Regions from separate parts of the Aliivibrio sp. S2TY2 genome, predicted to be linked through region 2. Evidence: riboswitches for the same ligand, from Rfam matches in the RefSeq annotation. Region 2 holds a riboswitch; the other holds the start of a gene.

Region 1 (15,669 bases), on a different contig from region 2:
CAACTCGATTAGACAATAATTGAGCTAAATCTTGGCTTTCTAACGTTAAATCTTGATACTGCTTGTCCACTTCAACATTTGGGTCTTTTTGTAAGCGAAAGTGAGCTAACTCAATTTGCTGTTTTAACGATGTAATTGAATTCGTTACCTGATAAGTTTCACGCTCAGCCTTCTGCTTCGCAACAAGCGCTGGCTCAATAAATAGACTAAATGAGATAAAAATGACCGCGAACCAACCAACCAGAGTAATAAGTATTTTTTCTCGTTGTGAAAGTGCAAAAAATGCATCTTTGGCTTTAATCCAATGCTCCATTATTTTTCCTCTGTCGCTTTAGTGTTTAAAACAAACGACACCAAGCCTTTCTCATCGGTTTTTATGTCTAACTGATTGAACGTTCGACCAATAAGATGCAATTCATTTTCAAAGCTCTGTATCCAATTTGGTACCACATCTGGTGTTCGAGCATACCCAACAAAATTTACATCTTCTCCTGAAATATAGATTTTTGTTAACGATATATTCCCTTTACCAAGCTGAGCTAAGCTACTCATCACACCGGAATAACCAATTTGCATTCCTTCATCAAAGTTATCGATAACTTTTAATGATGACTTCTTAGATTCAATATCTTCCTGTAAGCGCTTAATTGCTGCTAATTTTGCCGCGGATGGTTTATGACTTTCAAGCTGGTTGTTCAAGTTACCCAGTTCTTGCTGATAACTTTGCTCTTGCGAAGATAATACAGTGAGGTGACTTTCTAACTGGTTCAATTGCCACTGATAATAGCCTGTAATCATACCTACAACAGCAAGACCTACTCCCCAACTAATTATCACATTTTGTAACGTAAAGTGATCGACTTTAGGCTTCAGTCTGTCGTTATATAAGTTAATGTCAGGCTTGTTAAATAATCCTAACCAGCTTAGTACTTCACCAGAGCGAAATACTCTTGGCTCATCGACCAATAAAGATGCGACTTGTACACCAAGACGCTTTTGTAGTTCAGCAGAAAGTTCAGCATCATCTTCATCATCACAACGGAAATAAAGGTGATTAATATTAACGCCGTGCAATTGTGCACTTAAGTAATCTAAAGAACGCTGTAATTCCAAAGCTAAACTATCAAGCTGAAAGCTATTAGATAGTTCGCCAGTTAATGGGGCTGTAATACCACGTAATGAACGGTTTAAATGTAAATCACCTTCATTAAAAGCAAGCAACTTAAATTCAGCAGAAGCACTGTGACTTAATAACATGAAGCTATTTTGTTCTGGTTTAGCGTATTTCCACACTAATTCATCAGGCGTCACGTTAGATATTTGAATTGAAAGTGGTTTTAATAACTCAAGAATCGTTTCTATTACTGAAACCTGAGAAATATAGACCTGCATTTTCCCGTTGGTAATATCTACACCATCAGCTACGATGTCAGAGACTCTATCACTAATTAAATCCTTCACTAAAAAAGGCAATGCACCTGGCAGTTCTTCTTTAAGGATATTTGGGTTTTCTATTTGAAAGGATTGATATAAATGAGAACCGATGACAATATTTACACAGCAGTCAGATAAACCCATCTTTTGGCAAGCGCTAACAAGCGAATCTCTCCACGCTTGGGGCTGACTAACAGGCATAAAAACTTGCTCTTTAAGCGCTTTATTTCCACCACTTTTTGCAATGTAAATACCGCCTTGCAATATCACAATTGATGCTGTGACATTGACTGAACGAGATAGCTTCAGTTTTTTAAATGCATCCATTATCTTCATCTACTGCTAGTCTCTTATCTCTCACTTTATTTACAATGCTCTCAGAAAAAGCACAATTCGCGCAATCATACAACATTCTATTCTTTTCTGATATGCTGTAATTAATAAAACACGAAAAACTTACTTTTCCCAACGACTCCTTCTTTTAGGTATTGATAGCTTTTCTTTATGATGGAACAAGGCCGTTTCTGCTTCAAAAATTCGCCCTTGAGCACCTTCAACACCAAGCTCTTTTATTACTTTTAATTCTTTTTTATTTTCAATACCTACAGCAAGAACTTGCGAACCTGTATTTTCGCAAGCACCTAATAAACTTCTCACAAACAATTGGTTTTCATATCGTTGAGGGATATCCTTCATCAAACTGCGGTGCAATTTAATGTAATCAACATTTAAATCCTTAATATAGTGAGTGCTCACTATTGTCCTTCCAGCTTGCTCTACAATTAACTGACAACCAAAGCTTTTTATTAACTTTGCTACTGGTCTTACCGCATCTAAGTAAGTGACTACTTGCCCTTCAACTAACTCAAAACTTAACCGCTGAAGTTGAGCTCGAGGTGTTTGTAATAGTCGATTTCGTAACTGCCTAATAAATCCTGAATTTTGTAAACTTTTAACATGCAAGTGTACAGAAAAAGAATGCTGCGAAAATTCAGGATCACTAAGTAAAGGGAAAACTTGTTTTAACACGGCAGCATCTAGCTTAATTTGATACCCTACTTGTGCGATCGCAGGTAGAAATCGAGAGGCTTTGATCTGCACACCATTCTCATCTTTAATTCGAGAAAAAAGCTCTAAGTGAAGCGGATTAAGCTCAGCACCATCAAATAAGAATGTTGATTGCTTATATAAAATTAATTGGTCTTGAGAAAAAATAGCATCAAATAAGTTTCTCCAGCGCACACTTCCTAAACTTTCAGTTAGTTGCTGCTGTTTTTTAAACAATGACCAGCTATTATTATTTTGTAATAATGCACTACGATGAGCCATATCAAGCTCATCCATCAAGCGACCTCGTCTTTCCCCACTCACATACATACTGACACCAATATGGCACCAATTATCAATATCTAGGCTTTTAGGTGGAATAATTTTTTCTATCACTTTTAAACATTGTGAAGCTAAAGCTTTTGCTTCTTTTAGTGATTGCTGTGGAATAAGAAGAGCAAAATCAGATTGATAATAGCGAGAGAGAACACTGTCACTGTAGCGTTGCATTACATTGTTTAATTGCTTGCCTATCTCGACAATGAGTTCATCTCCAACTGCTTTTCCACTTTCTTCAATTAATTCTTCCCAACCATTAATACGTAATAATAAAAGAACCCCTTGGCTTTCTGATTCTTGCAGAGTTGACTCTAACTTACTGTCAAATAACACTCGATTTGCCGAACCTGTAAGTTGATCCAGGAAGGTATGCGTACGTATAAATGTATCAAAACGGCTACGCTCCTTTCTTGCATCTTTCAGCTCAGCAATCACGTTATCAAGAGCCAAGCTTGCTGTTGCTGGCCATTCTTCTTCATTACCTATAGCGTAATCATCTAGCTTTCCAGCCAGTAGCATACGCCCACGTTCTTCTAATAATTCTGAACCATGCAGTTGTTTTCTTAACCAAACTACCCCCCACAATAATGAGACGATAATTACGGCAATCGCAGCTGTAATTGAAAATAACGCCCCTAAAGAATAAGTAAAAGCACTATAAGGAGGGACGGATTTGAAAGTAATGGAATAACCTTTATTCAGTTCTAAAGGCAGTGTTTTTTGATATAGTAAATTATCATCAGGCATAACCGCTAAGGTTTGAAAAGAGTAAACGACGCCAGTGGGTGAAGACAGCTCCATGCTTACTACACTGCTTGCCTTTAATAATTTAGGTAGCCATTTAGTCATTGATTTTGCTTCCTCTGGCTGAAGAAGCTCTTCATCAACAACATTAACGACACCAATTAAATAGTGCTCAAGATATTCATTACCTATCTGCTTAAATGAGATCGTCCCACCAATAAATAAAATAAAAATAGCGGCTGAAACCATTAATGTTACAAACGAAATTAATCGGTTACTCAACCGTAAACTAGGGGTTTTTCTCATTAAACTTTTCTTCCTTGAAAAAGTTGGCTTTGAATCATGCCACAATTTAAAATGTAAATTTTTGAACTATCTCTAAGTCCGTATTAGATGTAATACAAATATCTTACTTCAGTTCTTTATGATACGAAGCTTCAGTAACAGAATGATGAATCGCTAAATTAGTAATAAACTTTCTGACTTAACAATAAATATCACTGATTGATTAGATTACTCATTATAAAAAAAGCCTCGTTAAATTCGAGGCTTTTTCTATCTATAACAACATTACTCTTAAGTTCTAGAACGGAATGTCATCATCAAAATCCATTGGCGGCTCATTGTATTGAGGTTGAGGTGCTTGTTGAGCTTGCTGCTGAGGCGCTTGTTGTTGCTGTTGAGGTGCAAAATTATTCTGCTGGGCAGGCTGTTGAGGCTGGCCCCAGTTACCTTGCTGTTGCTGTTGACCACCAGCAGGTGCGCCTTGGCCACGGCCACCAAGCATCTGCATTACGCCATTAAAACCTTGAACTACAACCTCTGTAGTAAAACGGTCTTGACCACTTTGATCTTGCCATTTACGCGTTTGAAGCTGGCCTTCAACATAAACTTGAGAGCCTTTACGTAAATATTCACCAGCTACTTCTGCTAATTTTCCGAATAAAGCAACTCGATGCCATTCAGTTTTTTCACGTTGTTCACCAGTTGCTTTATCACGCCATGATTCAGACGTTGCAATTGTAATGTTTGCTACCGCACCGCCACTTGGCATGTAACGGATTTCAGGATCTTGCCCTAAGTTACCCACAAGAATAACTTTATTAATACCACGGCTGGCCATAGTTTGCTCCAGATAGATTAGAGGTGAATATTCATATCACCCGGTTATATATACAGTAGTCTTCAGTCTAACACGTTCAAGGTTATTTCTGATACCCCTAAAGATGGAATCCATTTCATAACCTCCTAAAATAGAGACACAGTTAAAGAGTTCTAACAACTTACCCCGCTAAAAAGCTTAGATCACTCTTTTAATTACAATGGGTATACTTAGTATATTCGTTTCGCTATTCTTACTTTGTACGTAATCAAATCAACCATTAGAATTCATATTTTCCATAATGCCTCATTTGGTGTGTGGAATGGGGTTAAAACAGCACCTCAGTCTTAATATTAAGCCTAGTTTTAACTAATATTCATAGATGAATCGCATTAATGGCTACACGAGATGATTGTTTTACTCAAAGCGCTTCATTTCATTATGTTTAATCGCTAAACTGCATTCATAATGATGAGGCTCAAAGGGCTTTCAACGAATTTAAAATATTGTCTATCTAGGACTCAGTGATGATCAAAAAATGTCTTTTCCCTGCCGCAGGCTACGGCACTCGCTTTTTACCAGCAACCAAATCAATGCCAAAAGAGATGATGCCAGTGGTAAACAAACCTCTGATTGAATATGGTGTAGAAGAAGCGATTAATGCTGGTATGGACGGGATCTGTATTGTAACAGGTCGTGGTAAGCACTCTTTAATGGACCATTTTGATAAAAACTACGAGCTAGAACATCAAATTAGTGGCACAAATAAAGAAGAGTTACTGGAGGATGTGCGCGAACTGATCGACGCGGCTAACTTTACCTATATTCGCCAGCGTGAAATGAAAGGTTTAGGCCATGCTATTCTTACTGGCCGCGAACTTGTAGGTGATGAACCATTTGCAGTCGTACTTGCTGATGATTTATGCGTAAATGAAGAGCAAGGTGTTCTTTCTCAAATGGTTGCGCTGTATAAACAATTCCGCTGCTCTATTGTGGCAGTAGAAGAAGTGCCAGACGACGAAACTCACAAATACGGCGTAATTGCTGGTGAGATGATCAAAGACGATTTATATCGTGTAGACAACATGGTTGAAAAACCAGAACCAGGTACTGCACCAAGTAACCTTGCGATTATTGGTCGCTACATTTTAACTCCTGATATTTTTGAGATTCTAGAAACCACAGAGCCAGGTAAAGGTGGTGAGATCCAAATTACGGATGCACTACTAAAACAAGCTCAATCAGGTTGTGTTCTTGCCTATAAATTTAAAGGTAAGCGTTTTGACTGTGGTAGCGTTGAAGGTTACATCGAAGCAACTAACTACTGCTACGAGAATGTTTATTTAAAAGATAAAAAATCTTCAGAATTAGCAAAGCAAGCTACAGGTAAAAAGTAAAACCTCTACATGCCAGTATATAAACGCCTTGTGATACATCTCAAGGCGTTTTCATTTCCCCCGATACTATCTCCAATTTAATAAAACCACTGTTTTTTTACCCAGTACCTCTTTGTTGTTTTGATACTCTGTGCAATACTTATCCTAGTTATTCTTTAAAGCAGAGAGACATTTCCATGGATAAAATTGAAGTTAGAGGGGCAAGAACCCATAACCTAAAAGACATTAGTTTAACTATCCCAAGAGATAAGCTAACCGTTATTACAGGGTTATCTGGTTCAGGAAAATCCTCTTTGGCCTTTGATACTTTGTATGCAGAAGGTCAGCGACGCTATGTAGAGTCTTTATCTGCATACGCTCGTCAGTTCTTATCATTAATGGAAAAGCCAGATGTTGACCACATTGAAGGCCTATCTCCTGCTATTTCTATCGAACAAAAATCAACATCTCATAACCCTCGCTCTACTGTTGGTACGATTACTGAAATTTATGATTATTTACGTCTTTTGTATGCTCGTATTGGTGAACCTCGCTGTCCTGAACATCATGTCGAACTAACCGCACAAACTATCAGTCAAATGGTTGATAAAGCGTTAGAGTTGCCAGAAGGCACAAAACTCATGTTGTTAGCGCCTATTGTGAAAGAACGTAAAGGTGAGCATGTTAAAACCTTAGAAAATTTAGCTGCTCAAGGATTTATTCGTGCTCGTATTGATGGCGAAGTTTGCGATCTTTCTGATCCACCGACGCTGGAACTTCATAAAAAACACACCATCGAAGTGGTTGTTGATCGTTTTAAAGTTAGAGATGATCTAAAACAGCGCCTTGCTGAATCTTTTGAAACCGCTTTGGAACTGACAGGTGGTATTGCTGTTGTCGATTATATGGATGATACCAAAGACGAGCCTCTGATTTTCTCAGCTAACTTTGCATGTCCACATTGTGGTTATAGTATGTCAGAGCTTGAGCCGCGCCTCTTCTCATTCAATAATCCAGCAGGGGCTTGTGGTACTTGTGATGGTCTCGGTGTTCAACAATATTTCGATGCCGACCGCATTGTTCTAGATAATAAATTAAGTATTGCTGAAGGAGCGATCAAAGGTTGGGATCAAAAAAACTATTATTACTTCCAAATGTTAGGTTCATTAGCCAAGCATTACGGATTTGATCTTTTCGCACCATTTAAATCACTATCAAAAAAATTCCAAAGCATCATTCTTAATGGCTCTGGTTCAGAAGAAATTGAATTTCAATACAGTAATGATCGCGGAGATCTTCGTGTTAAACGTCATCCTTTTGAAGGAATACTAAATACGCTTGATCGTCGTTATAAAGAAACAGAATCAAGCTCTGTGCGTGACGACCTATCAAAATACATTTCAACTCAATCATGTTCAAGTTGTCATGGTACTCGCTTACGTTTAGAAGCTCGCAATGTATTTGTTGGTGACACAACATTACCTGAAATCTGTGAAATGAGTATTCAAGATTCAATGACTTTCTTTAGTTCACTTGAACTGAAAGGACAAAAAGCTCAAATCGCAGATAAGGTAATGAAAGAGATTAATGAACGTCTGCATTTCCTTATCAATGTCGGCTTAAATTACCTTAATTTATCACGTAGTGCTGATACCCTTTCTGGTGGTGAAGCACAGCGCATCCGCTTAGCAAGCCAAATTGGTGCCGGTTTAGTTGGTGTTATGTACGTTCTTGATGAACCTTCTATCGGTCTTCATCAACGAGACAATGAGCGCCTATTAAAAACCCTTAATCACCTTCGTGATCTTGGTAATACCGTCATTGTGGTGGAGCATGACGAGGACGCGATCAGAAGCGCCGACCATATTATTGATATTGGCCCCGGGGCAGGGATTCATGGTGGGCATATTGTGGCTGAAGGTGATTACCAAGCTATTATTTCGAACCCAAATTCACTAACAGGCCAATACTTAAGTGGTGCTAAAGAAATCGCGATACCTAAAGAGCGCATCAAAGCCGATCCGAAAAAACAGGTTGAGTTAATTGGCGCGACAGGCAACAACCTAAAAAACGTGACATTAAAATTACCTGTCGGTCTTTTTACTTGTGTGACAGGGGTTTCTGGTTCAGGTAAATCTACACTGATTAACGATACCTTCTTTAAAATTGCTCATACCCAATTAAATGGCGCGACGACATCAGAGCCAGCACCCTATAAGAAGATCAAAGGGATCGAGCATTTTGATAAAGTTATCGACATAGATCAAAGCCCGATAGGCCGAACACCTCGCTCAAACCCTGCTACTTATACTGGTATTTTTACTCCAATTCGTGAGCTGTTTTCTGGTACGCCTGAATCTCGATCTCGTGGTTATAAACCAGGCCGCTTTAGCTTTAACGTTCGCGGCGGTCGCTGTGAAGCGTGCCAAGGTGATGGTGTAATCAAAGTAGAAATGCATTTCTTACCTGATGTTTATGTGCCATGTGATGTATGTACAGGTAAACGATATAATCGCGAAACACTAGAGGTAAAATACAAAGGCAAGAGTATTGATGAAGTTCTTCAAATGACGATTGAAGATGCTCACTCTTTCTTTGAACCAGTACCTGTTATCGCTAGAAAGCTACAAACCTTAATGGATGTAGGACTGTCTTATATTCGTTTAGGGCAAGCTGCGACGACACTATCTGGTGGTGAAGCTCAACGGGTTAAACTAGCTCGTGAACTATCAAAGCGAGATACAGGGAAAACGCTTTATATTCTAGATGAGCCGACAACAGGTCTGCATTTTCACGATATTCAGCAACTATTGAACGTCTTGCATCGCTTACGTGAGCGAGGCAATACCATTGTCGTGATCGAACATAACCTTGATGTCGTTAAAACTGCTGACTGGATTATCGACTTGGGGCCAGAAGGTGGACAAGGAGGCGGAGAGATCATCGCAGAGGGAACACCTGAAGATGTTGCATTAGTTGAGGGGTCTCATACGGCACGCTTCTTAAAACCAATGCTAAAGTAATAAAATTAAGCCTTTTATTGCTTGGATCAGATAGAATAAAGCCAGCATTTTGTTGGCTTTACTTTTATTCTCATGCTCGTAATAAGGAATTAATGAAACATGGCAACGCTACTCACTCAAGGAACATTATTAGAAGCTAGAAAGATTAAAAAACCATTAACTAAATCCTATCTATTCAGCTTAAGTGTTCTTTTCTTTGTTTGTGCTCATTTTTTCCAACCCAACCCTGGAGGTTCAGGGCTACACCTAGCATTCAATGCCGCCTCTTGGATCCCTGCAAGTATTGCAATCGCAATTGCCTTATTTCATACAGCAAAACAGGGACTAATTAAATATTCGACCTTAACTCTGGTTTTATTGTTCGCTGTTAGCTTACTTTCCCTTCCTCTGTTCTATCACGATGCCTCTCCTCAATTAGCTTTAGGGAAGTTTTTAGGTTTATGGGCTGGGTTACTTTTCTTCATTACTCTGCAACAATTCGCCTTTTCAAATAAACAGAAGCAGTGGCTCTTGTGGTGTATTATCGGTTCAGTGTTAATCGAAGCAGTTTTTGGCTATATCCAATACCTTTTTCTAAAGGAAGGGAACAGCTTCGGTTATAACGTTATAGCAAATCGCCCTTACGGTATTTTTCAACAACCCAATGTAATGGCAAGTTTTCTAGCGACAGGGCTAGCTATCGCCTCTTACTTCCTTGCTCGACAACCAATTAAATACCGTGAAAATGTTATTGCACTCACTCTACTTTATGCAACGATCTTATTTACCTTACCACTGATCGTCGTATTAGCGTCTCGTACAGGTTGGCTAGCGACGGTTTTCAGCCTTATTTTATTAACGCCATACATGTGGAAATATTGTACAAAACAACGTTTCTTTTCTTGGGTATTAGCGTTAATTATTGGTTTTAGTGGTAGCTTTGTTTTATTTAACTTATCTCAAGATAATTTATCTAAAGTATCATTAATTAGTCAAAAAGCGGATCTAGAAAGTCCGAGACGATATACCTTTCCACAAGCTCTAGACATGTTTTTAGAAAAGCCGATTACCGGTTATGGTTATGGTAATTTCGAGGCTGATTACACCCTATATACAGCAAAACAACACCAAATTTCATCAAGCTATAAACCTGGGTTGCCTTCAATGGATCATCCTCACAATGAAGTATTATACTGGGGCGTAGAAGGTGGTATCGTTGCAATATTAGGTTTGTTAATTGCCGCGGGAGGAGTGTTACTCAAAATACGAAAAAGCAAACTAGATACACAATTTGCTTTGCTCGCTTTAATTGCTCCGATCTTTATTCATAGTCAATTAGAGTATCCATTTTACCACTCTATGCTGCACTGGTTTACATTCATCATTCTTCTGTTCTGGATAGATCAACTAAGCTGTAAATATAAAAAGTACCGCATTAGTGATATCAGTAAAATAACATTACGAGTCAGCTCATTAGTACTGCCAATTGTCACTGCTTTTTATATGCTTTCAACACTTCACACGAATTGGGTTTTAACTAAATTTGAAACGACTCGACCAATGAACCCTGATATTTTAAATCAAGTAACTAATCCTGTGATTTGGGAAGACAGATTTAATTGGGATGTGTTATCTGCTCAGCTATCCATTGGGATAATGAATAAAAAACCAGAACTGATCACGCCTTATATTACTTGGTCAAAAGAACTGATTAAAACCAAGCCAAGACCAGCCTTTTATCAAAACCTAATCATTGCTTATCAAGCTTTAGGCGAAGAAAAAAGAGCAGAAGATATTAGAAGAGAAGCCATTTTTCTCTTTCCAAATAACAAATTTGAATTGGTACAACTCGACGAAAAGTTACGTCAAAAATAAAATCATAAATAAAGACACAGTAAAAAGCCGCTACGTTTTTAGCGGCTTTTGTATTTGTAACCTAAAGAACGTCAGATAATGCTTTTAAACATAATGCGACATTTTCTTTTTTAGCTGCATACCCCATCAAACCAATACGCCAAGTCTTTCCGGCTAAATCGCCCAGCCCTGCGCCAATTTCTAAATTATACTCATTCAGTAATCGACTTCTAACTTCTACGTCGCTAACACCTTCTGGAATATAAACGGCATTAAGCTGTGGTAAACGATACGCTTCATCAACCATAAACTGAATACCTAGCGATTCTAATCCTTCTTTTAATTCTTGATGATAAAATGCATGTCGACTCCACGTGGCTTCTAATCCTTCATTTTTAAGCATCAATAATGATTCGTGCAATGCATACAAACTATTTACAGGCGCAGTATGGTGATAACTTCGTTTTCCGTCACCGCTCCAATAAGACAGGACTAAGCTTTGATCTAAGAACCAGCTTTGCACAGCTTTAGTTCTTGATTTCATCTTATCGACTGCTCGCTTAGAAAACGTCACAGGAGATAAACCTGGAGTACAAGATAAACATTTTTGAGAGCCAGAATAAACCGCATCTAATTGCCATTTATCAACGAATAATGGTACTCCACCCAACGACGTTACTGCATCAACAATAGTTAAGCAGCCATGTTGACGCGCAAGAGTTGAAATGGCTTCTGCATCACTTAATACACCAGTTGATGTCTCTGCATGCACAAAAGCGACGATCTTAATATCTGCATGTTGCAGTAAAGCCTCTTCAACTTTATTTAGTGAAACTGGCTCACCCCATTTATCATCGATAACAATCGCAGTTCCACCACATCGCTCAACATTCTGACGCATACGCTCGCCAAAAACACCATTACGACAGACTAAAACTTTTTCACCTTCCTCCACGAGATTAACAAAACAAGTTTCCATTCCTGCACTTCCTGGTGCAGAAACCGCAATGGTAAACTCATTTTCTGTTTGAAATGCATACTTAAGTAGCTCTTTTACTTCATCCATCATTTTAATGAATAGAGGATCTAAGTGGCCAATCGTTGGGCGACTTAATGCCTGCAATACTTGTGGCGATATATCAGAAGGTCCAGGTCCCATAAGGGTTCTTTTTGGTGGGATAAAACTTTGCATCATTCACTCCTTGAAATATAGGGTGTTTAAAGAATAGACACAATAATAATTAAACTCAATTAGACGAAGTAATTAGAGTGACTTAACTATAGAAAATAGCCATAAAACATTTATATTTACTTTAAATCGGAGAAATACAAATAAAGCCATTACTATTGATTGACATTTGTTTCATAAAAAAGCACATTGTTAACATATATTTTGTTATATAAAACATACACAGAAGAGGAGCACTGCCTAGGTAGCTTTATTTGTGGAGCCCAAACTCCCAAACAAATAAGTGAGGGAGAGCAGTGCCGAGATAATCTTGATTGGGAAAAGATTATCGATCGTACAGGCTGAATCCTTACGATTGCCACTTAATTTTAAGTGGAGAGCTTCTAGCAGCTATTTATTTTTTGCTATGACTCTTCACATTTATTTACACATTGGATGTAGTCGGGAGACAGGAAAGTGAACCCTATAAATGTTGCTAAATTTGGCGGAACAAGTGTTGCAAATTTTGAAGCAATGAGCCGCAGCGCTTATGTCATAGAACAGAACCAAAATACTCACCTTGTCGTTATCAGTGCTTGCTCCGGAGTCACTAATCTTTTAGTTGAACTTGCAAATGGCACACAAGATAACCAAAGAAAAAAAGTAATCCTCTCTGAACTCAAGTCCATACATTTTTCAGTATTAGACCAACTTTCCGATCCCATTTACCCTGAAAAAGCCATTCTTGAAATTCTTGATGATATAGAAAAAACGGCTGACGCTGCGACTTTCCAACCTAGCGATAAACTTACTGACCACCTTGTCGCGTGTGGTGAGTTAATGTCTACCCACCTTTTTACTCAACTATTGATTGAACGTGGAAATTCTGCGGTTCGCTTTGATATTCGAACCGTACTACGCACCGATTCAAAATTTGGTAAAGGTGAACCTCAACTTGAAGAAATTACTCGTTTAGCTCGAGAAAAACTGATACCTCTATCTCAAAAACATATCGTTGTAACGCAGGGCTTTATTGGCTCAGATAGCCAAGGGAGTACAACAACATTAGGTCGAGGAGGCAGTGATTACAGTGCCGCTTTGATTGCGGAATCAGTGAATGCATGTGGATTAGAGATTTGGACCGATGTTCCGGGTATTTATACAACCGATCCACGCATTGCCTCTGCTGCCTCACCAATCCCTGAAATCAGTTTCAGCGAAGCCTCTGAAATGGCAAATTATGGGGCTAAAATATTGCACCCATCAACCCTATTGCCAGCACTTCGCCATCAAATTCCGGTATTTGTTGGTTCATCAAAAGAACCAGAAAAAGGCGGCACATGGATTAAACAACAGGTAAATAGCTCTCCACTATTTAGAGCGCTAACCCTACGCTGCAATCAAACCATGGTGACATTACATAGCCCAAATATGTTTCATGCTTACGGTTTCCTTGCCGAAGTGTTTAAAATTTTGGCAAAATACCAAATATCTGTAGATTTAATTACAACTTCCGAAGTCAGTGTTGCTCTCACTCTTGATCAAACAAATACCAATGGCAAAGCACCTGAATTGCCACCAGAAGCACAGCAAGAACTTGAAGAACTTTGCACAATCGAAATAGAACACAATTTGTGCTTAGTTGCGCTCATTGGTAATCAAATGAGTCACTCTAAAGGCTCAGCTAAACAAGTATTCGGTACTTTAGAGGATTTCAATTTACGTATGATTTGTTATGGTGCAAGCCAACATAATTTATGCTTTTTATTAAATGAATCAGACTCAAAACGTGCAGTTCAAGTTCTACATAAAGAGTTATTTGAATAAATAGAACTAATTTAAATAAGGACCTGACCATTTATACCAATCTACATAAGTATTTGATCATTCTTGCTTGTTAAAATCGATTATATCTGCGTTATAAATTTTGTAATTAGAACCACTAGTTACTGTAATTTATGCCTTGCTCTAATCGATTTTTCCTACGCAATTATCTGATCAACTATTTATCCAGAATGGTATTACACTTGAATAGATATCAAGTGTATAAACTAAAAATCCCATTAATAGATTTATTAATGGGATTTTTAATTTAAAAAGAAATTAGTTTAAATTTGGACCTAACCATTTTTCAGTCTCTAACATGTCCCAGCCTTTTCTTTCTGCGTAACTCTCTGCCTGATCTTTTTGGATCTGAGCTATCGCAAAATAACGAGAATCAGGATGAGAGAAATACATGCCAGAAACGGAGGCTCCCGGCCACATAGCGTAGCTAGAAGTCAACGACATTCCTATTGCTTCTTCAACATCCATCAACTCCCACAATGTCCCTTTTTCTGTATGCTCAGGACAAGCTGGGTATCCAGGTGCAGGACGAATACCTTGATACTTTTCACGGATAAGATCATCATTTGAAAGGTCTTCATCTGGAGAATAGCCCCAAATATCTTTACGTACTTCTTTATGCAAATACTCGGCAAACGCTTCAGCTAAACGGTCAGCAACGGCTTGGATCATAATGGCATTATAATCATCACCTTTGGCTTTATAGTCGTCTGCAAGCTCTCTTTCACCAATACCTCCAGTCACAGCAAAGCCACCAATCCAATCGCCCTTTCCGCTCTTTTTCGGTGCGATATAATCAGATAAACAATAGTTAAACCCTTTTGGTTTTTCTGTTTGTTGACGTAAATTATATAGAACTTTCAATACCTCTGTGCGTGATTCATCGGTATACACTTCAATATCATCATCAACACTGTTAGCAGGAAAAAGAGCACACATTCCTCGCGCTTTTAGTAAGCCTTCTTTTTCTACACGATCCAATAGATCATTCGCGTCTTTATATAAACGCTTCGCTTCTTCACCCACTTCTTCATGATCTAAAATTGCAGGGTATTTGCCCATTAAAGACCATGTCATAAAGAAAGGAGTCCAATCAATATATTGGCGTAACGTCGCAACATCCATATCATCAATAATATGTACACCCGGCTTTACAGGTACTGGAGGCGTGTAGTTTACCCAATCAATATCGACTTTGTTTGCTCGCGCTCTTTCTAGTGAAACGGGTTTTGTTCGTGGTGTTTTACGATTATGTTGATCACGTACACGCTCGTAATCTAAATCTAATTTTTCAACAAATGCAGGTTTCAATTCATCAGAAAGTAATGAGGTACATACGCCAACCGCACGAGAAGCGTTGTTAACATAAACCACAGGCTGAGAGTAATTTTGTTCTATTTTAACGGCAGTATGTGCTTTAGAGGTTGTTGCTCCACCAATCAAAAGTGGCAAATCAAAGCCTTGACGCTCCATCTCTTTAGCCACATGAACCATCTCATCAAGTGATGGTGTAATAAGACCAGAAAGCCCAATAATATCGACGTTCTCTTCTTTCGCAACTTTTAGAATTTTCTCACAAGAAACCATCACGCCAAGATCAATGATCTCATAGTTATTACATTGAAGAACAACCCCAACGATATTCTTGCCGATATCGTGTACGTCACCTTTCACCGTTGCTAATAAGATTTTGCCATTGGTTGAACCGACATCTTTCGTGGCATTAATAAAAGGTTCTAAATGCGCTACGGCTTGTTT
Region 2 (15,669 bases):
CAGCGGCAAAAGCCGACCATTCATAAGGCAGATAGAAAACAACAACAAACACTGGAATAAGTGCAAGTCGGATAAACGTGAGTATATTTGGTATCGTTAATCGCATAATAATTCTTTAGTTTTGGTCCGCTGGGCCTATGGTGCGCTTTTTTTATCCGTGTTTCAACGCATCCTGTATTTTTTCTGCCAAAGAACGGCTAATGCCGGGGACTTTGGCTATTTCTTCAACACTTGCACTTTTTAATTCTTGTAGACCACCTAAATACTGCAATAATGCTTGTCTTCGTTTTGGACCAACACCGTCAATGTTTTGCAATGTACTGGTTTTCCTCACTTTAGCTCGTTGAGCTCTGTGTCCACTAATTGCATGATTATGACTTTCATCCCTAATATGCTGTATTAAGTGTAACGCAGGAGAATCACTTGGCATAGAAAACTCTTCACCAGATACTTTGACTAATGTTTCAAGCCCATGTTTACGTGTTACACCTTTGGCTATACCTAACAACAATGGTTGCTTTGGCCAATCAACCCAATGCTTAGAAATGACTTCATAAGCTCGGTTTAATTGCCCTTTCCCTCCATCAATAAAAACAATATCAGGAATTTTATCTACATCAAGCTGCTTACTATAACGACGCTCAAGCACTTGAGCCATTGCAGCGTAATCATCGCCTCCTGTAATACCTGTTATATTATAACGTCGATACTCTGCTTTTACTGGTCCTTCCTGATTAAACACAACACAAGAAGCAACGGTTTTCTCCCCCATAGTATGACTAATATCAAAACATTCCATTCGTTGAATTGAATTTAACGACAGTGCTTCTTCTAATTGCTTAAAGCGTTGATGAATCGTTAACTTATGGTTTGATTTACTGGTTAGTGCCGTCAATGCATTGGTATCAGCTAACTTTAAATAGCGCCCTTTCATTCCTTTAGGGTTTAACTGAAATTGTACTTTACGACCAGAAAGCTCGGTTAATGCTTGCTCTAGTCCTTTTTCATCAAACTCAAAACTGGTTACAACACGATTAGGAATGGTTCGCCCTTGTGAGTGATTCAAATAATACTGAGTTAAAAAACTTGAAAACACTTCCTCTTTATCTGTCTTAGCCGGTATTTTAGGAAAAAAACTTCTGCTTCCAAGTATCTTACCTTGTCGGATCATTAATAAGTGTATGCAAGCCAAGCCATTTTCAATAGCAAAACCTAATACATCCAAATCATCACCGCTGTCGTCTGATACGTATTGCTGCTCTTGCATACGTCTCATTGCTTGAATTTGATCACGAATAATCGCAGCCTTTTCAAATTTAAGCGATTGACTTGCCTCTTCCATTTGTTCTACAAGAGTTTGAATCACCTGCCGATCTTTGCCTTGTAAAAACAAACGAATAAACTCGGTTTGCTCTTTATATTCATCGTCACTCACAATGCCTTTTACACACGGTGCTAAACAACGACCAATTTGGTGCATTAGGCAAGGACGAGCACGATTCGAATAAACAGAATCTTCACACTGACGAATAGGAAACAACTTTTGAATTAAGTGGAGGCTTTCTCGTACCGCTCCAGAATCAGGATATGGCCCAAAATATTCCCCTTTCTTTCGTTTCGTACCACGGTGGATTGAGATCCTAGGATGCTTATGGTTTGAAATAAAGATATAAGGATAAGATTTATCATCTCGCAGTAACACATTATATTTAGGCAAATATTGCTTGATATAATTATGCTCAAGAATAAGAGCTTCCGTCTCAGTATGGGTTACCGTCACATCAATATGATCAATATGACTGACTAAGGCTTTGGTTTTTTCAGATGGGATATTGCTACGAAAATAGCTAGATAATCGTTTTTTTAAGTCTTTTGCTTTACCAACATAAATAACCTCAGCCTCGGTGTTATACATACGATAAACACCGGGCTGATGTGTTACAGACTTTAAAAAAGCATTTGAATCAAAAGAAGGCACTAAAGCGTCTCAGCATCTAAAATACCATGACGAATAGCAAGATGGGTTAATTCAACATCCCCACTTATATTCAATTTACTGAATAAACGATAGCGATAGCTGTTTACCGTTTTAGGGCTTAAGTTTAATTGCTCGGAAATATCCGTCACTTTTTCGCCTTTGGTAATCATCATCATAATCTGCAATTCACGCTCTGAAAGCTCCTTGAATGGATTTTCAGAATCAGGTGTAAATTGACTTAATGCCATTTGTTGCGCGATTTCTGGTGATAAGTAACGCTGACCACTCTGAACCATACGAATGGCATTAACCATTTCGTCCGGACCAGCCCCTTTTGTTAAGTAACCAGCAGCTCCGGCTTGCATTACTTTTGTTGGGAATGGATTTTCAGTATGAATAGTTAATACGATTACTTTCATATCTGGGTTGAAGCGTAAAATCTTTTTCGTGGCTTCTAAGCCACCAATACCAGGCATGTTCATATCCATTAGGACAATATCTGCCTGCTCTGTTCGACACCATTTTACGGCGTCTTCACCGCTGTGAGCTTCCCCTACTACTTTAATTCCACGGACGTCTTCAAGAATACGTCGAATCCCTGTGCGAACCAGCTCATGATCATCTACAAGGAAAACTTTAATCACAACTGACACTCCGATATAAATCTACTGCAACCTCACTTGAGGTTAATTTCAGTACCTATTTTACCTTAAAAAATAAGACTGTCGCATATTGATTATGCGTTAGGACGCAAATTTTTACTATTAAAAATCTATTGACTTTATAAGTGATTGTTAAAACAAACCTAATTGCGATGCTGATAGCTCAGAAAAATCCAAACCAATAAAAGGCAGTATCCCATCAGCAATTGGTTTTAGTTGTTTTTCAACATAATGGTCATAATCGACCGGATTTTTTCTATATTCAATTGGCTCAGGACCTGCTGTTGTTATCACATACTCAATCCAACCACCATATTGATATTGAGCAGGTTTACCCGCTTGTTGATTATAATAATCTGCTAATCGAGCAGCTTTAACATGAGGCGGTACATTTTTTTGGTAATCGTCTAATTTTCTTCTAAGGCGCTTGCGATAAATAAGTTGTTCGTCCAGTCGTCCTGATTTTGTATCGTCAACATACTTACGAACATACTCTTTTACCTCTTGCTGATGGAATACTTTGTCAAAAAGCACTTTTTGAAAAGTTTGTGATAAAGGAGTCCAGTCAGTACGAACGGTCTCTAACCCTTTAAAAACCATTTTCTCTACGCCATCTTTTCGGATTAAACCTGCATATCGCTTTTTTGATCCTGTTTCAGAACCACGAATAGTAGGCATTAAAAAAGTACGGTAGTGGGTTTCATATTCAAGCTCTAGTGAAGACTCTATGGCGTAAGTCAAAAGTAAGTATTCGCTCCACCACTCATTAATATGTTTCACTAAATCATGTCCAATTCTGTCAGCCTCTTTAGAAGATACTTTTTGTCCTAATGTGACAAATGTTGAATCCGTATCACCATAGATTACCTCATAGCCTTTCTCTTCTATCAACTCACGAGTGGTTTTCATGATCTCATGCCCTCTCATCGTAATAGAAGAGGCCAAGCGATGATCAAAAAAACGACAGCCTGACGAGCCTAAAACCCCATAGAAAGAGTTCATGATAATTTTTATCGCTTGAGAAAATGCTTTCTCATCATTCTTTTTAGCGACATCTCGTGCTGACCATAAAGATTCAATTAAACTCGGTAAGAAATGCTTTGTTCGATGAAAACGTCCACCTCTAAAGCCATCAATCGCTTGATCTTTTTCTATTCCAACTTCCTGCTTTAACCCCTCTATAAGACCGAGAGGATCAATCCGAAACGTTCTAATTATTGAAGGGTAAAGTGATTTAAAATCGAGCACCAATACAGAGTCATATAACCCTGGTTTTGAATTCATCACATAGCCACCAGGGCTAGCAATCCAATTTTCACTTTCAAGATTAGGCGCAATATAGCCCGAGCGATGCAACCTTGGTAAATATAAGTTTGTAAATGCAGCAACAGAACCACCAACGCGATCCAGCTCTACCCCTGTTAGTTTTGTTCTTTCAATCGCAAACTCTAACAAATGGGTTTTATCAAAAATTCGTGATACTAAAATACAATCTTGAAGATTATAATTGGCAAGCGCTTGCTTATCTTCTCGATACATACGGTTAATTTCACCCATACGATCGCTTGGATCATGAATTGATTTACCTTCATTAAGTAACTCTTGCGCAACATTCTCTAGAGACCAACTCGAAAAGTGATAAGTCGCTGTTTTTAAAGCATCAATACCATCAAGAACCACTCGACCAGGAAACGAAAGAAAACCTTGCTGGCGATTCTTATCTGAATCCCGCCAATACAAATTACTGTTACTTCGCCCTAATCGAAATGAGAGGTTATGCCATTTAGCACGCTGAATAAGCAAACGAAAATCAAAATTAACGACATTCCAGCCAATAACGATATCGGGGTCAAAGGTTTGAAACCAACGCTCTAATGCAAGTAATAATGCTTTTTCATTTTCTACCCATTCAATTGATAACTCAGTTTCTTCTGGTTTTCCAACCATAATGATACGAGTGTCTAAGTCGCTATGTAGGGCAACGGAATACAGAATACCTTTTTCAGAACACTCTATATCCAATGATACTTTACTGAAAGACGGGGTTACCTCGGCGGCTTTAATTTTGACATTTCGATACTCAATATGGTTTTTTCGTTGTATAGAAGTTCCTATAAAAGAAAGCCCTCCACAGATAAATCGCTCCATTAAATAGCGATCAGCTAATCTAATATCGTTTTCAAAAATGGGTAATTCGGCTTGCTCAAAATACTGAGCGACTTGACGCTTTTGATGTGTGCTTGTGAAATAAATAGCAGTGACGGCTTGATGATGAAAAGTACTTAATTGTGTTTCTTTAAGTGTGTATGAGATCTGTTGGCTATGTAAAACACGCTTATACTCAGATAAACGCTCTGTCAAAATAAAAGCGACAGCAAGTTCACTCTCAATTAAAAGATGAGCAATATGGTTATCACACTTAACCCATAAATCGACCAAGCTTTGTGAGTTTATTTCTTTGTTTTGTCGAGTAAGTAAAAAGCCTGTCTGATGTGAATTCAATCTTTAGCCTATTCTTCTTTCTATTTTATTAAATTCACTAACAACCCAACCACCAAACTCTTGTAATAAAGCGATGGTTGAGCGTTTTGGTATTTTACGTCCCTTCAATAACATAACAACACGTTCAATTTCCGTTTGTTTTTCTGGGTAATACTCTAAAAATTTTCTTGCACATAATATAGGGTGATCATACCAACCTTTATCTTTATGCATAACCAAAGAATAACAACTACGTAATAGCTTTTTAGCGATCGTTTTTTGCAGCTCAACTTGAAGATCAATGTCTTGGCTAGCTAAGATTTTTTTCGTGTAAGCATCTAACCACTCTTCAATATCCATATTCATATTCTTAGCAATTTCCCAACTTGGTTCAAAATCACCAAATCGAGTCGATAAATCATCGCCAAAAATACATACACAGCAATGACGAAGCCAAAAACCCCAACTAAAAATAGATTCAAGTTGTAATACATCGTTTGTTTCACCGATATTAAATGTCACGCCAGTAATTTGTGGATATTTAGATTGAAAACGTATTTTTATTGTATTTATTAAGGTTTGCTCTTTATTTGTTAACGGTACGGTGGTTATTAAGGTTACGTCTAAATTTGAACGTGTTGGAATTGCTTCACGTCGTGCCACACTGCCATATAGGTAAATACTATGAACCGATTTAGGGGCTGCTGAGCGAATATGCAGAATGAGATCTCGAATGACAGGTTCAAACTCTATTTGAAAAGGAGAATGTTTATCAATAATAGGTAAAGTATAACGAGACACAAAGAACTCCAATCATAAATAACTTAATGTAATGATCGCGACTTCATGAATAAAAAGCAATAAAAAACCGGCCATATAGACCGGTTTGTTTATATAATAATTAACACTATGCTGTAACTGCACGTTTTTTGGACAGAACCATTAAACCACCACATACACAGATGAATGCGGCTGTTGCTGCTATAAAGGCAATTAACACAGAAGCGGTAAAGCCAAGAGCAATATAACCAACAGCAGAAACCCCTGCAATTGAAAGCGCATAAGGTAATTGTGTAGCTACGTGGTCAATATGGCTACAACGAGCACCAGTAGAAGACAGAATCGTTGTATCTGAAATTGGAGAACAATGATCACCAAATACAGAACCCGCTAATACCGCACCTAGCATTGGCAAAATAAGAGCAATGTCTGTCGCACCTGCCATGTCACCTGCAATTGGTAACATGATACCGAATGTACCCCATGATGTACCTGTACTAAATGCCATCAAACCTGATAGTAAAAATAGGATAACGGGGATCCAGTGAATACCAATACTGCCTTGCGCTAAACTAGATAAGTAAGAGCCAGTTTGCATATCACCAATTACAGAACCAATTGTCCATGCAAAGAAAAGGATCAAAATAGCACCGAACATTGACTTCGCACCAATCCACATTGTCATACCAATGTCTCTTGGAGAGATACCTTGACGGAAAACAGTGATAAGCGCAGAGCCTAGACCGATTAATCCACCGTAACACAATGACGCGCCAACATTCGTATTTTCAAAAGCACCAAGAATATTAAATTCTTTACCGTCAGCAATTAATGCTTGTCCGCCGGTATAAATCATAAAGAATACCGTTGCGACAATTAACGTAATGATAGGGAAAATAAGATCAGACACTTTACCCGTTTCACTTTCCGTAATATTCAGTTCTTCGTTTAAATCTTTAGATTCTTTATTAACTGTTTGATCATCAAAACCATTACCACGAGCGGCTTCATTTTCATGATCGCGCATTGGCCCTACATCAAGTTGGAACCAAACTACTGCAAACACCATTAATAAAGCAAAGACTGCATAGAAGTTCATTGGAATTAAACGAACATACGCACCTAGTGCAGAGTATTCAGTAACACCATGCGACACCAAAATACCACCAATAATAGTAATGATGTACGCACCCCAACTTGATGCTGGCATTAATACACACATAGGGGCAGCAGTTGAGTCAAGGATATAAGCTAGCTTTGCTCTTGATACATAAAAACGGTCAGTTACAGGGCGGGATATTGAACCAACAGCTAAGCTATTAAAATAATCATCAACAAAAATGAAAACACCAAGGAAGGCGGCAAGAAGTTTCGCACCACGCTTGCTTTTAATTCTTGTCTGAGCCCACTCAGCAAAAGCGCGAGTACCACCAGAAAGAGTCAGAAGCGCAGTTGTCATTCCCAATAAAATAAGGAAAGCAACAATACTCATGTTCCAGCTATTAATTGCGCCATCATCGATGAACACGCCTTTAACAGAAGTAAATACATAAGAAGCGGTACCAGAAATAGAATAATTAGACAGCAAAATTGCGCCTAAAACGATACCAACACCAAGAGAAAGTAAAACTCGGCGAGTTAAAATTGCTAAACCCAATGCGATTAATGGGGGCAATATTGATATCGGAGAATTTGAAAAATCAGCTAAGTTCATGATCTACAACAACCAGTTTGGTTGGAGATCTACTGTTGATACGGCAATGCCGTTAAAGGAAGTGAATGTTAAAACAATTCCCCACAGTAGCGCTCCATAGTTAAAAAATAAAATTGACTATGGCAGTGTTATTCCTTTTCGAAATAACCCCAGCTAACACGTCTGATTAACGTAATTAACTTCGGCACTGACTCCTTTCGATTGCTGTCATCAGAATCACCCTCTAACAATCTACTCTTAGGCAATGCGCCTCTACCCGTTTAGGTGAAAGTCATTGTACGGACTGAACACAATTTTGCAATACTATATCTGAGTATTTTAACATTAACTCATCACTACGGTCAGAATGAGATACTTTATCTTGGCGAATAGTCTACAAATGTATTATTAAATCTCACTTTTAATATTTCTATCACTATCAAATTATTATTTCTTTATTGGAAAGTTTGTTATATTATTTTCTTGTTATATAATAAATGTATTATCAAAATAATTATGGAATCAATCATGTCTGATACAATTAAAACACTATTAAACCTACGTAGCCTTCGTGTATTATCTCGTGAAATGACACTAGAGCAACTAGAAGAAGCTCTTGAGAAATTACAATCAGTTGTTGCTGAACGCCAAGAATCTGAAGCTGAAGAACGCTCTCAACTTGCTGAAAAACAAGCAAAACTTGAAGAGTTCCGTCAAATGATGCTTGAAAGTGGTATCGCTCCAGAAGACCTACTAGATACTATGTCTTCTACTACTGTTAAAACAAAACAAAAACGTGCACCTCGCCCTGCAAAATACAAATTCTTAGATCATGCTGGCGCAGAAAAAACGTGGACAGGCCAAGGTCGTACTCCATCAGCACTACAAACTCAACTAGATGCAGGTAAAGCACTAGAAGATTTCTTAATCTAAGATTAATATGCTTTTGATTCAAAAAAAGCCACTCATTGAAGTGGCTTTTTTATTACTACTACTTACTTTTTTTTCATAAAAGTATTCGATTAAATTGTTTCAAAATTTTAATCATATCAATACTCTTTAATTAAAATGCTTCGTTATTGGTATTCAACACATTACTTGCTCTAAAATACATACGCTATACCAACATTACCCGTCGTACTTGCCGTGTGTTCTATCATTGAACTCTTTTCTAAATTGCCTTCTAAGTTCACATATCGAAGACCACCAGTTACACGAATATTTGACGTTAAATGAAAATAAGTAGATAAGCCAACAAAGAATTGTCCATCCCAATCAGCATCAAATTCTTCAATACCACTTCGTTGCGCCTCTTCAGCAGACACGCCATATAAATGATTATTTAGGCGCTCACTATTATATGAGTAACCCAGTGACGGAGTAATTGCCCAGCCCTTTCTTCGAATTGGTAATTTCCATACTGCTTCTGCATAAATTCCATTATGCGTATTACCAATATCTGATCCTGCACCTATTTCAAATAAGCCAATATGAGTAATTGCTTGATAAGTAACACCTCCTAAAATAGTTGCTTTACGTTCATCCAATTTCTGCATTTGAATATTATCGGAATCTTCAGGCTTAAAGGTACGTGGGTCATAAACAAAACGAAGAATAATATTTTGAGGTGTTCCTACAGGGTAAAGACGATATCCACCGCTAAAACCACGTAAAAAAAGGTGCTCTCCCTCATAACCAACAACTGGAATTACCGTTGTATTTGAAGGAGTTTCTTTATAAAAAGAAGGCGAATAGGCTGCTGCTGCACCAATCGACCATTGAGAAATATTTGCACTTACGTTAGCAGCAGCAACTAATGCTGCTCCAACAATCAATCCATTTACGAGTTTATTCACGATAAAAACCTTTTTATTACTTTGTATATTTTAAACACTCTAGAACATAACAAAGACACCATACAGCACGTCGTACCATTTTAACAGTTTTTTAGGTTTATTTTGTAAATTAATCGTGAAAATACAATTATTGAACTCAAATAAAATAACAATCAGTATTAGTTATCCCTTCATTTATCTTCAAATTTCAGATATAAAAAAAGCAGGCTTTTATAGCCTGCTTTTTTATATTTTTAGCTAATAAATTAACTATCATCTTCTCTAAAGTTACTTGGTAAGTTCAGTTTCATCTCATTCCAAATAAGATTACCTTCCATACCATATTGACGCATTCTTGGCATTACTGCGTCTTTTCTTTCTTCTTCACAAATTTGTTTTAAATCACGGTAAAATTGTAACGCAAGTTCACGTGCTTCTGGGTTTGAAAAGTAATAACTACCAACCCGTGCATATAGCTTTTTAAGTCCGTTAAAAATTAGTCCATAAATTTGGTTTCCAGATTTAAAAGCCACGCCTTGAAATAACATATAATCGTAATAATTAAATGTTTTAGCGATTAAGATTTCTTCACGCTTAGCAGGATCTTTTTCATTATCTTCTTTTACTTCAGCTTTAATTTTAGCGCCAAAAGGTGACTCTTCGATAAATGCATTCCAACTTTCAGCCGCTAAAAGTTGATCGCATGAATCAATAACACGGTCAAGAGTACGCAATGAACCTTCTTTATTAGCTTTAAAGGCTTGTCTCATGAATATACAACTAATATTAGTTCGAGCGGCTAATAAGTCTTCTACGATTGATGTCGCATTGTTCGCATCAACCAATGTCATTAACGTATCTAAAATATGAAGACCCGATGTCTCCATATAATTATTTACCTTCGTTGGCTTACCATGTTGAATTGTTAACCAACCATCACGAGCTAAACGCTGAAGAACTTCACGCAATGTTGTTCTAGTCACACCTATAAGCTCAGAAAGCTCACGCTCAGCGGGCAAAATCGACCCTGGTGGGAAACGACCGTTCCAAATACTTTCAATAATGTATTTTTCAGCAAATGCTGCTGGACTTTTAGCCTTAATAACCATACAAGTTTACAATCCAATCTTTATATAAAATAACTTCACTCATCATACCACCAGTTCAATAAATTCTTAACCACTTATTAATTTAACTCTCAATGTAGAAACATTTGCTCTATTTCTTAACCCTTACTTACCTTGAACAATCAAGCAGTAGCTATCTTTTTTTTATCGCTTTCTATCAGTTTTACTCATAAAACCGAGCAAAGGCACATTTTGATCAATTTACCTCTTTTCGAATATTGACTATTAATGATTTAAGAGTAAAGTTCAGGCGTTTGGTATAAGGGCGGATTTATATAGGTAGTTATTTGGCAAAGCAGTAAGGTATTTTTTGTTGTTTTTCTAAATAGTTGTTTATCTTTCAAAAAAAATAATACGTTAGGCGATTATTATCAACTTCCTACACCTCCTTATGTTTATAGAATCAATGTAATAATCTAGAGAGCATCACATGTCTATTTCACTAGGGAATGCATTTATCAAAAACTTTCTTGGTAAAGCCCCCGACTGGTACAAAATTGCAATACTGTCATTTTTAGTTATTAACCCTTTTGTATTTTTCCTAATCGACCCATTTACTGCTGGTTGGTTATTGGTTATTGAGTTCATTTTCACACTGGCAATGGCTCTTAAATGTTACCCATTACAGCCAGGTGGTCTACTTGCCATCGAAGCGATTGCAATAGGAATGACAAGCCCTGAACAAGTAAAACATGAACTTGTGGCTAATATTGAAGTATTACTTTTACTTGTCTTTATGGTTGCTGGTATTTATTTCATGAAGCAATTGCTTCTATTTATCTTTACCAAAATTTTGATTGGCATAAAATCGAAAGCAGCTCTTTCTGTTGCATTCTGCTTTACTGCTGCTTTCTTATCCGCGTTCCTTGATGCTTTAACCGTTATTGCTGTTGTTATCAGTGTTGCTGTTGGCTTCTATGCTATTTATCACCGAGTGGCTTCTGGTCAAGGTGGTACTCCAAGCCACGATCATACATGTGATTCAAATGTAACCGATGAACTGACTCGTGATGACCTTGAAAACTACCGTGCATTTTTACGCAGTCTTCTTATGCATGCAGGTGTGGGTACTGCACTTGGTGGCGTAATGACCATGGTAGGCGAACCTCAAAACTTAATCATTGCAGATCAAGCTGGTTGGATGTTTGGTGAATTCATTATTCGTATGCTACCAATCACTGCCCCTGTATTTATTTGTGGTATGTTAACGTGTTTTGTCGTTGAGAAATTAGGCATCTGTGGCTACGGTGCAAAACTTCCAGAAAACGTACGTAAAATTCTAGAAGAATACGATGCGGAAGAAAGCAAAAACCGCACAAATATCGATAACGCTAAATTAATCATCCAAGGTTTAATTGCAGTATGGTTAATTGTAGCACTTGCTATGCACCTTGCAGCTGTTGGCCTAATTGGTCTATCTGTTATCATTTTAGCGACGGCATTCACTGGTGTTATTGAAGAGCACTCAATGGGTAAAGCGTTTGAAGAAGCATTACCATTTACCTCACTGCTTGCTGTATTCTTCGCGGTTGTTGCGGTAATCATTGATCAAGAGCTATTTAAACCTATTATCGACGCTGTACTTGCAGTTGAAGATAAAGGCACTCAACTTGCGCTTTTCTATGTTGCGAACGGTTTACTGTCAATGGTATCGGATAACGTATTCGTAGGTACCGTTTACATTAATGAAGTAAAATCGGCATTATTAGATGGTGCGATTACTCGTGATCAATTTGATCTATTAGCGGTAGCGATCAATACAGGTACTAACTTACCTTCTGTTGCGACACCAAATGGTCAAGCGGCATTCTTGTTCCTATTAACATCAGCTCTAGCACCGTTAATTCAATTATCATACGGTCGTATGGTATGGATGGCATTGCCATATACGATTGTCTTGGCTCTTGTTGGCTTATTCGGTATTGTATTCTTCCTTGAACCAATGACTGCAATGTTCTACGATTTAGGCTGGATCACACCAGGTGCAATTGAAAGTGCAACTTCTGCGGTTTCTAGTGGTCATTAAGAAGGTATAATCACTTTTGATATGAAAGGCTCTGTTTATACGGAGCCTTTATTTTTTATTAAGGAATAATTAATGCAAGCCCTCAACCATTTCTCCCGCATTCGCTTATCTTGGCTGCTATTGCTTCTTTGTATCGCTGCTTTTGAAGCTGCAGCTCTTACTTTTCAACACGTCATGAAATTACCACCTTGTGTAATGTGTATTTATGAACGTGTTGCTATGATGGGAATTGGTGGTGCCGCAATTATTGGATTATTAAACCCAAATAATCTCATTATTCGCTGGTGTGGTTTTGTTGCTTGGGGGATCAGTGCAGGATGGGGATTAAAGCTCGCTCTTCAACATGTGGATTTCCAATTAAACCCATCACCTTTCGCTACCTGCGATTTATTCGTCACCTTCCCTTCATGGGCACCACTCAACAAATGGGCACCATGGATGTTTGAAGCGTATGGTGACTGCAGTAAAATTGTATGGCAATTCTTAACGTTAACTATGCCTCAATGGTTAGTTATTATCTTTGCTGGTAACTTAGTGGCTTTGGCTATTTTTGTTGTCGCTCAATTTTTTAATAAGAAATCAGCCTAACAACCTTTTGATTTAACACAAAAAAGCCATCAATCAGTTGATGGCTTTTTTATTCTATTTTTTACTAAGAAATAGCTTCGTGTTTATTTACCACAACACTTCTTAAACTTCTTACCGCTTTCGCACGGGCAAGCATCATTACGGCCCACATCTTTATATGGATTTACCTTTTGGCCTTTATAGCCAATTTGGTATTCATCCGCAGCCATTGCTACTTCTTGTATCATAAAATCAATTTTCGGTAACATCTGCTCTAGCGTTGGTGGCGTATCAATTCCTGTTTCAGCCATTTGACGATGAGTTTCTTTTTCATCAACGGCAAGCATCATAGTCGTCAGTAATGCAGACAACATTCGCATCGTACCATCCGCTACTTGAAGATCTGCCCATAACTCTTCAACCGTTGGCCATAGCGTCATAAAGCCTTCAGCAAATTCTGCTACATCATCAAGATTATCAAAATTTACAACCTCAGTGACTTCATATTCATGACGCTTTAGTAATGTGTATTGATGCTCTATTTGCTGAGATACTGGTTTTAGTATTGCTTGTACATTATCAGCACCAACCAAGTCGCTTAACCACACTTCAGGGTCTAATGGCTTGGTTGCCATATTTGCAGCAAGTACCGCTCCTTCAAGAAAGAGGCCAGAGCAGTTCAAATCAACACCATCTAGTGCAATTAATTGATACTTCATTATTTATTCACTTCCGAAATTAAGTTTTCGGCGTAGTATAGCGCAAATAATTATTAGAGCCTAAGTGCCGTTATTATTAATTTTTTGCTGTCGAGAAATATTATGAAAAAAAACCGAGGATTTACCCTAATTGAATTAATTGTTGTTATTGTAATTTTAGGAATTTTAGCTGTGATTGCCGCGCCAAAATTTTTAAATTTGCAAGATGATGCCCATGAGTCTAGAGCTGATGGTGTTTTTTCTGCCTTTACTGCCGCGGTGAGTATGTATCATGGCGCTTGGATTCTGCAAGGTGAACCATCAGCAAGTTCTGCTGTTGGTGTTACTTTCGCTGATGAAACTATTTACCCATCAAATGAAGGTTTTCCATTAGGTACCACTTATCATGGTAAAATTACAGGTGAAGGTTGTGGTGAACTTTGGAATGCATTATTAAATCAAGAATTAACTATCGAACCTTATAATACTTTTACTAATATTAACGCTGATATTCAATATGGTTATACAAACGCTGGTGAATGTTTCTATTCATATGTTAGCGATTATAATAATGGAACCTCTACCGGAAATGAGCTTTTCTATTCTCCAAGTACAGGGGAAACATATGTCAAACCATATAACAAATCAAAATAAGTGACATAGCCCCCCTTTCCCCCTACAATCCCACCTCCAATAAAAGAGGTGGGATATGCAAGTAATACTAGGCCCGATGGAGGGCGTACTCGATCACTTAATGCGTGAGCTATTAACCGAGATTAATGACTATGATTTCTGCGTTACTGAGTTTGTTCGCATCGTAGACCAGTTGTTACCTCCACACGTGTTCCACCGTATCAGTCCAGAACTACTCAATGGCAGTAAAACACAATCAGGCACTCCTATCCGCGTACAACTATTAGGACAAGAGCCTAATTGGATGGCAGAAAATGCCGTACGTGCTATTGAACTCGGCTCTGATGGTATTGATCTTAACTTTGGTTGCCCAGCAAAAGCGGTAAACAAAAGTCGAGGTGGTGCTGCGCTATTAAAAGATCCTGAATTAATTTATCAGATCGTAAAATCGTGTCGTGATGCCGTTCCAAGTGATAAAAAAGTCACAGCGAAGATCCGCTTAGGTTGGGAAAATCCAGAAGAGTGCTTTGCTATTTCTGATGCGATAAAACAAGCTGGCGCAAGCGAGCTAACCATTCACGCAAGAACTAAAGTTGATGGTTACCGCGCAGAAGAAATAAAGTGGGATTACATTAACCAAGTTCGTCAAAAAGTTGATATCCCAATTATCGCAAACGGTGAGATTTGGAACTATGAAGATGGACAACGTTGTATTGCAGCAACAGGTATTGATTCATTAATGGTGTGTCGTGGCGCATTCAACATTCCTAACTTAGGTAATGTTGTAAAACACAATCACACTAAGATGCCATGGCCAGAAGTGATCGCACTTTTAATTCATTATTCAAAATTACAAATGGCAGGTGACAAAGGCCAGTATTATTCAAACCGAGTAAAACAATGGTTAGTTTATCTTCGCCAAGAATACACTGAGGCAAAGGACATTTTTATGGATATTCGAAGCCATAAAAAATCAGACCCTATCGTTGCAAGACTACACCAAGAGCTAGAAAAAGTAAGCTAACTCTTTAAAACAAATATAAACCGAGTTTATGAAAAATACACTCGGTTTTTACCATCTTGTTTTGCTTTATAAAGAAGATCATCTGCTTTTTTGATGACATGCTCAAATGAGAAGTCTTGTTGAGAATCAATTACTGCAACACCACCAGAGACAGTAAAGCCACCT

The links. Region 2 has a riboswitch for lysine ahead of PVK63_RS07890 (Na+/H+ antiporter NhaC family protein). Riboswitches for the same ligand answer to the same signal wherever they lie in the genome.
Region 1: linked by a shared signal. The riboswitch ahead of lysC (lysine-sensitive aspartokinase 3) and the one ahead of PVK63_RS07890 (Na+/H+ antiporter NhaC family protein) in region 2 are both predicted to bind lysine.

The regions. Positions count from the first base shown of each region.
Region 1 is NZ_JARACS010000006.1:214,551-230,219, forward strand. Features, by position in the region: gene gspM (type II secretion system protein GspM) at 1-313, opposite strand, end outside; gene PVK63_RS11980 (MSHA biogenesis protein MshI) at 313-1,761, opposite strand; gene csrD (RNase E specificity factor CsrD) at 1,891-3,870, opposite strand; gene PVK63_RS11990 (single-stranded DNA-binding protein) at 4,148-4,687, opposite strand; gene galU (UTP--glucose-1-phosphate uridylyltransferase GalU) at 5,194-6,063, shown strand; gene uvrA (excinuclease ABC subunit UvrA) at 6,240-9,065, shown strand; gene PVK63_RS12005 (PglL family O-oligosaccharyltransferase) at 9,165-10,919, shown strand; gene PVK63_RS12010 (pyridoxal-phosphate-dependent aminotransferase family protein) at 10,981-12,090, opposite strand; lysine riboswitch at 12,306-12,478, shown strand; gene lysC (lysine-sensitive aspartokinase 3) at 12,544-13,893, shown strand; gene metH (methionine synthase) at 14,170-15,669, opposite strand, start outside.
Region 2 is NZ_JARACS010000003.1:321,868-337,536, reverse strand. Features, by position in the region: gene pgsA (CDP-diacylglycerol--glycerol-3-phosphate 3-phosphatidyltransferase) at 1-106, opposite strand, end outside; gene uvrC (excinuclease ABC subunit UvrC) at 152-1,978, opposite strand; gene uvrY (UvrY/SirA/GacA family response regulator transcription factor) at 1,978-2,622, opposite strand; gene PVK63_RS07900 (DNA polymerase II) at 2,773-5,142, opposite strand; gene PVK63_RS07895 (nucleotidyltransferase domain-containing protein) at 5,146-5,922, opposite strand; gene PVK63_RS07890 (Na+/H+ antiporter NhaC family protein) at 6,029-7,615, opposite strand; lysine riboswitch at 7,695-7,878, opposite strand; gene PVK63_RS07885 (H-NS family histone-like protein) at 8,123-8,527, shown strand; gene PVK63_RS07880 (MipA/OmpV family protein) at 8,698-9,450, opposite strand; gene fadR (fatty acid metabolism transcriptional regulator FadR) at 9,696-10,538, opposite strand; gene nhaB (Na(+)/H(+) antiporter NhaB) at 10,987-12,582, shown strand; gene dsbB (disulfide bond formation protein DsbB) at 12,655-13,170, shown strand; gene PVK63_RS07860 (SEC-C metal-binding domain-containing protein) at 13,254-13,868, opposite strand; gene PVK63_RS07855 (type II secretion system protein) at 13,971-14,501, shown strand; gene dusC (tRNA dihydrouridine(16) synthase DusC) at 14,557-15,504, shown strand; gene PVK63_RS07845 (sensor domain-containing diguanylate cyclase) at 15,531-15,669, opposite strand, start outside.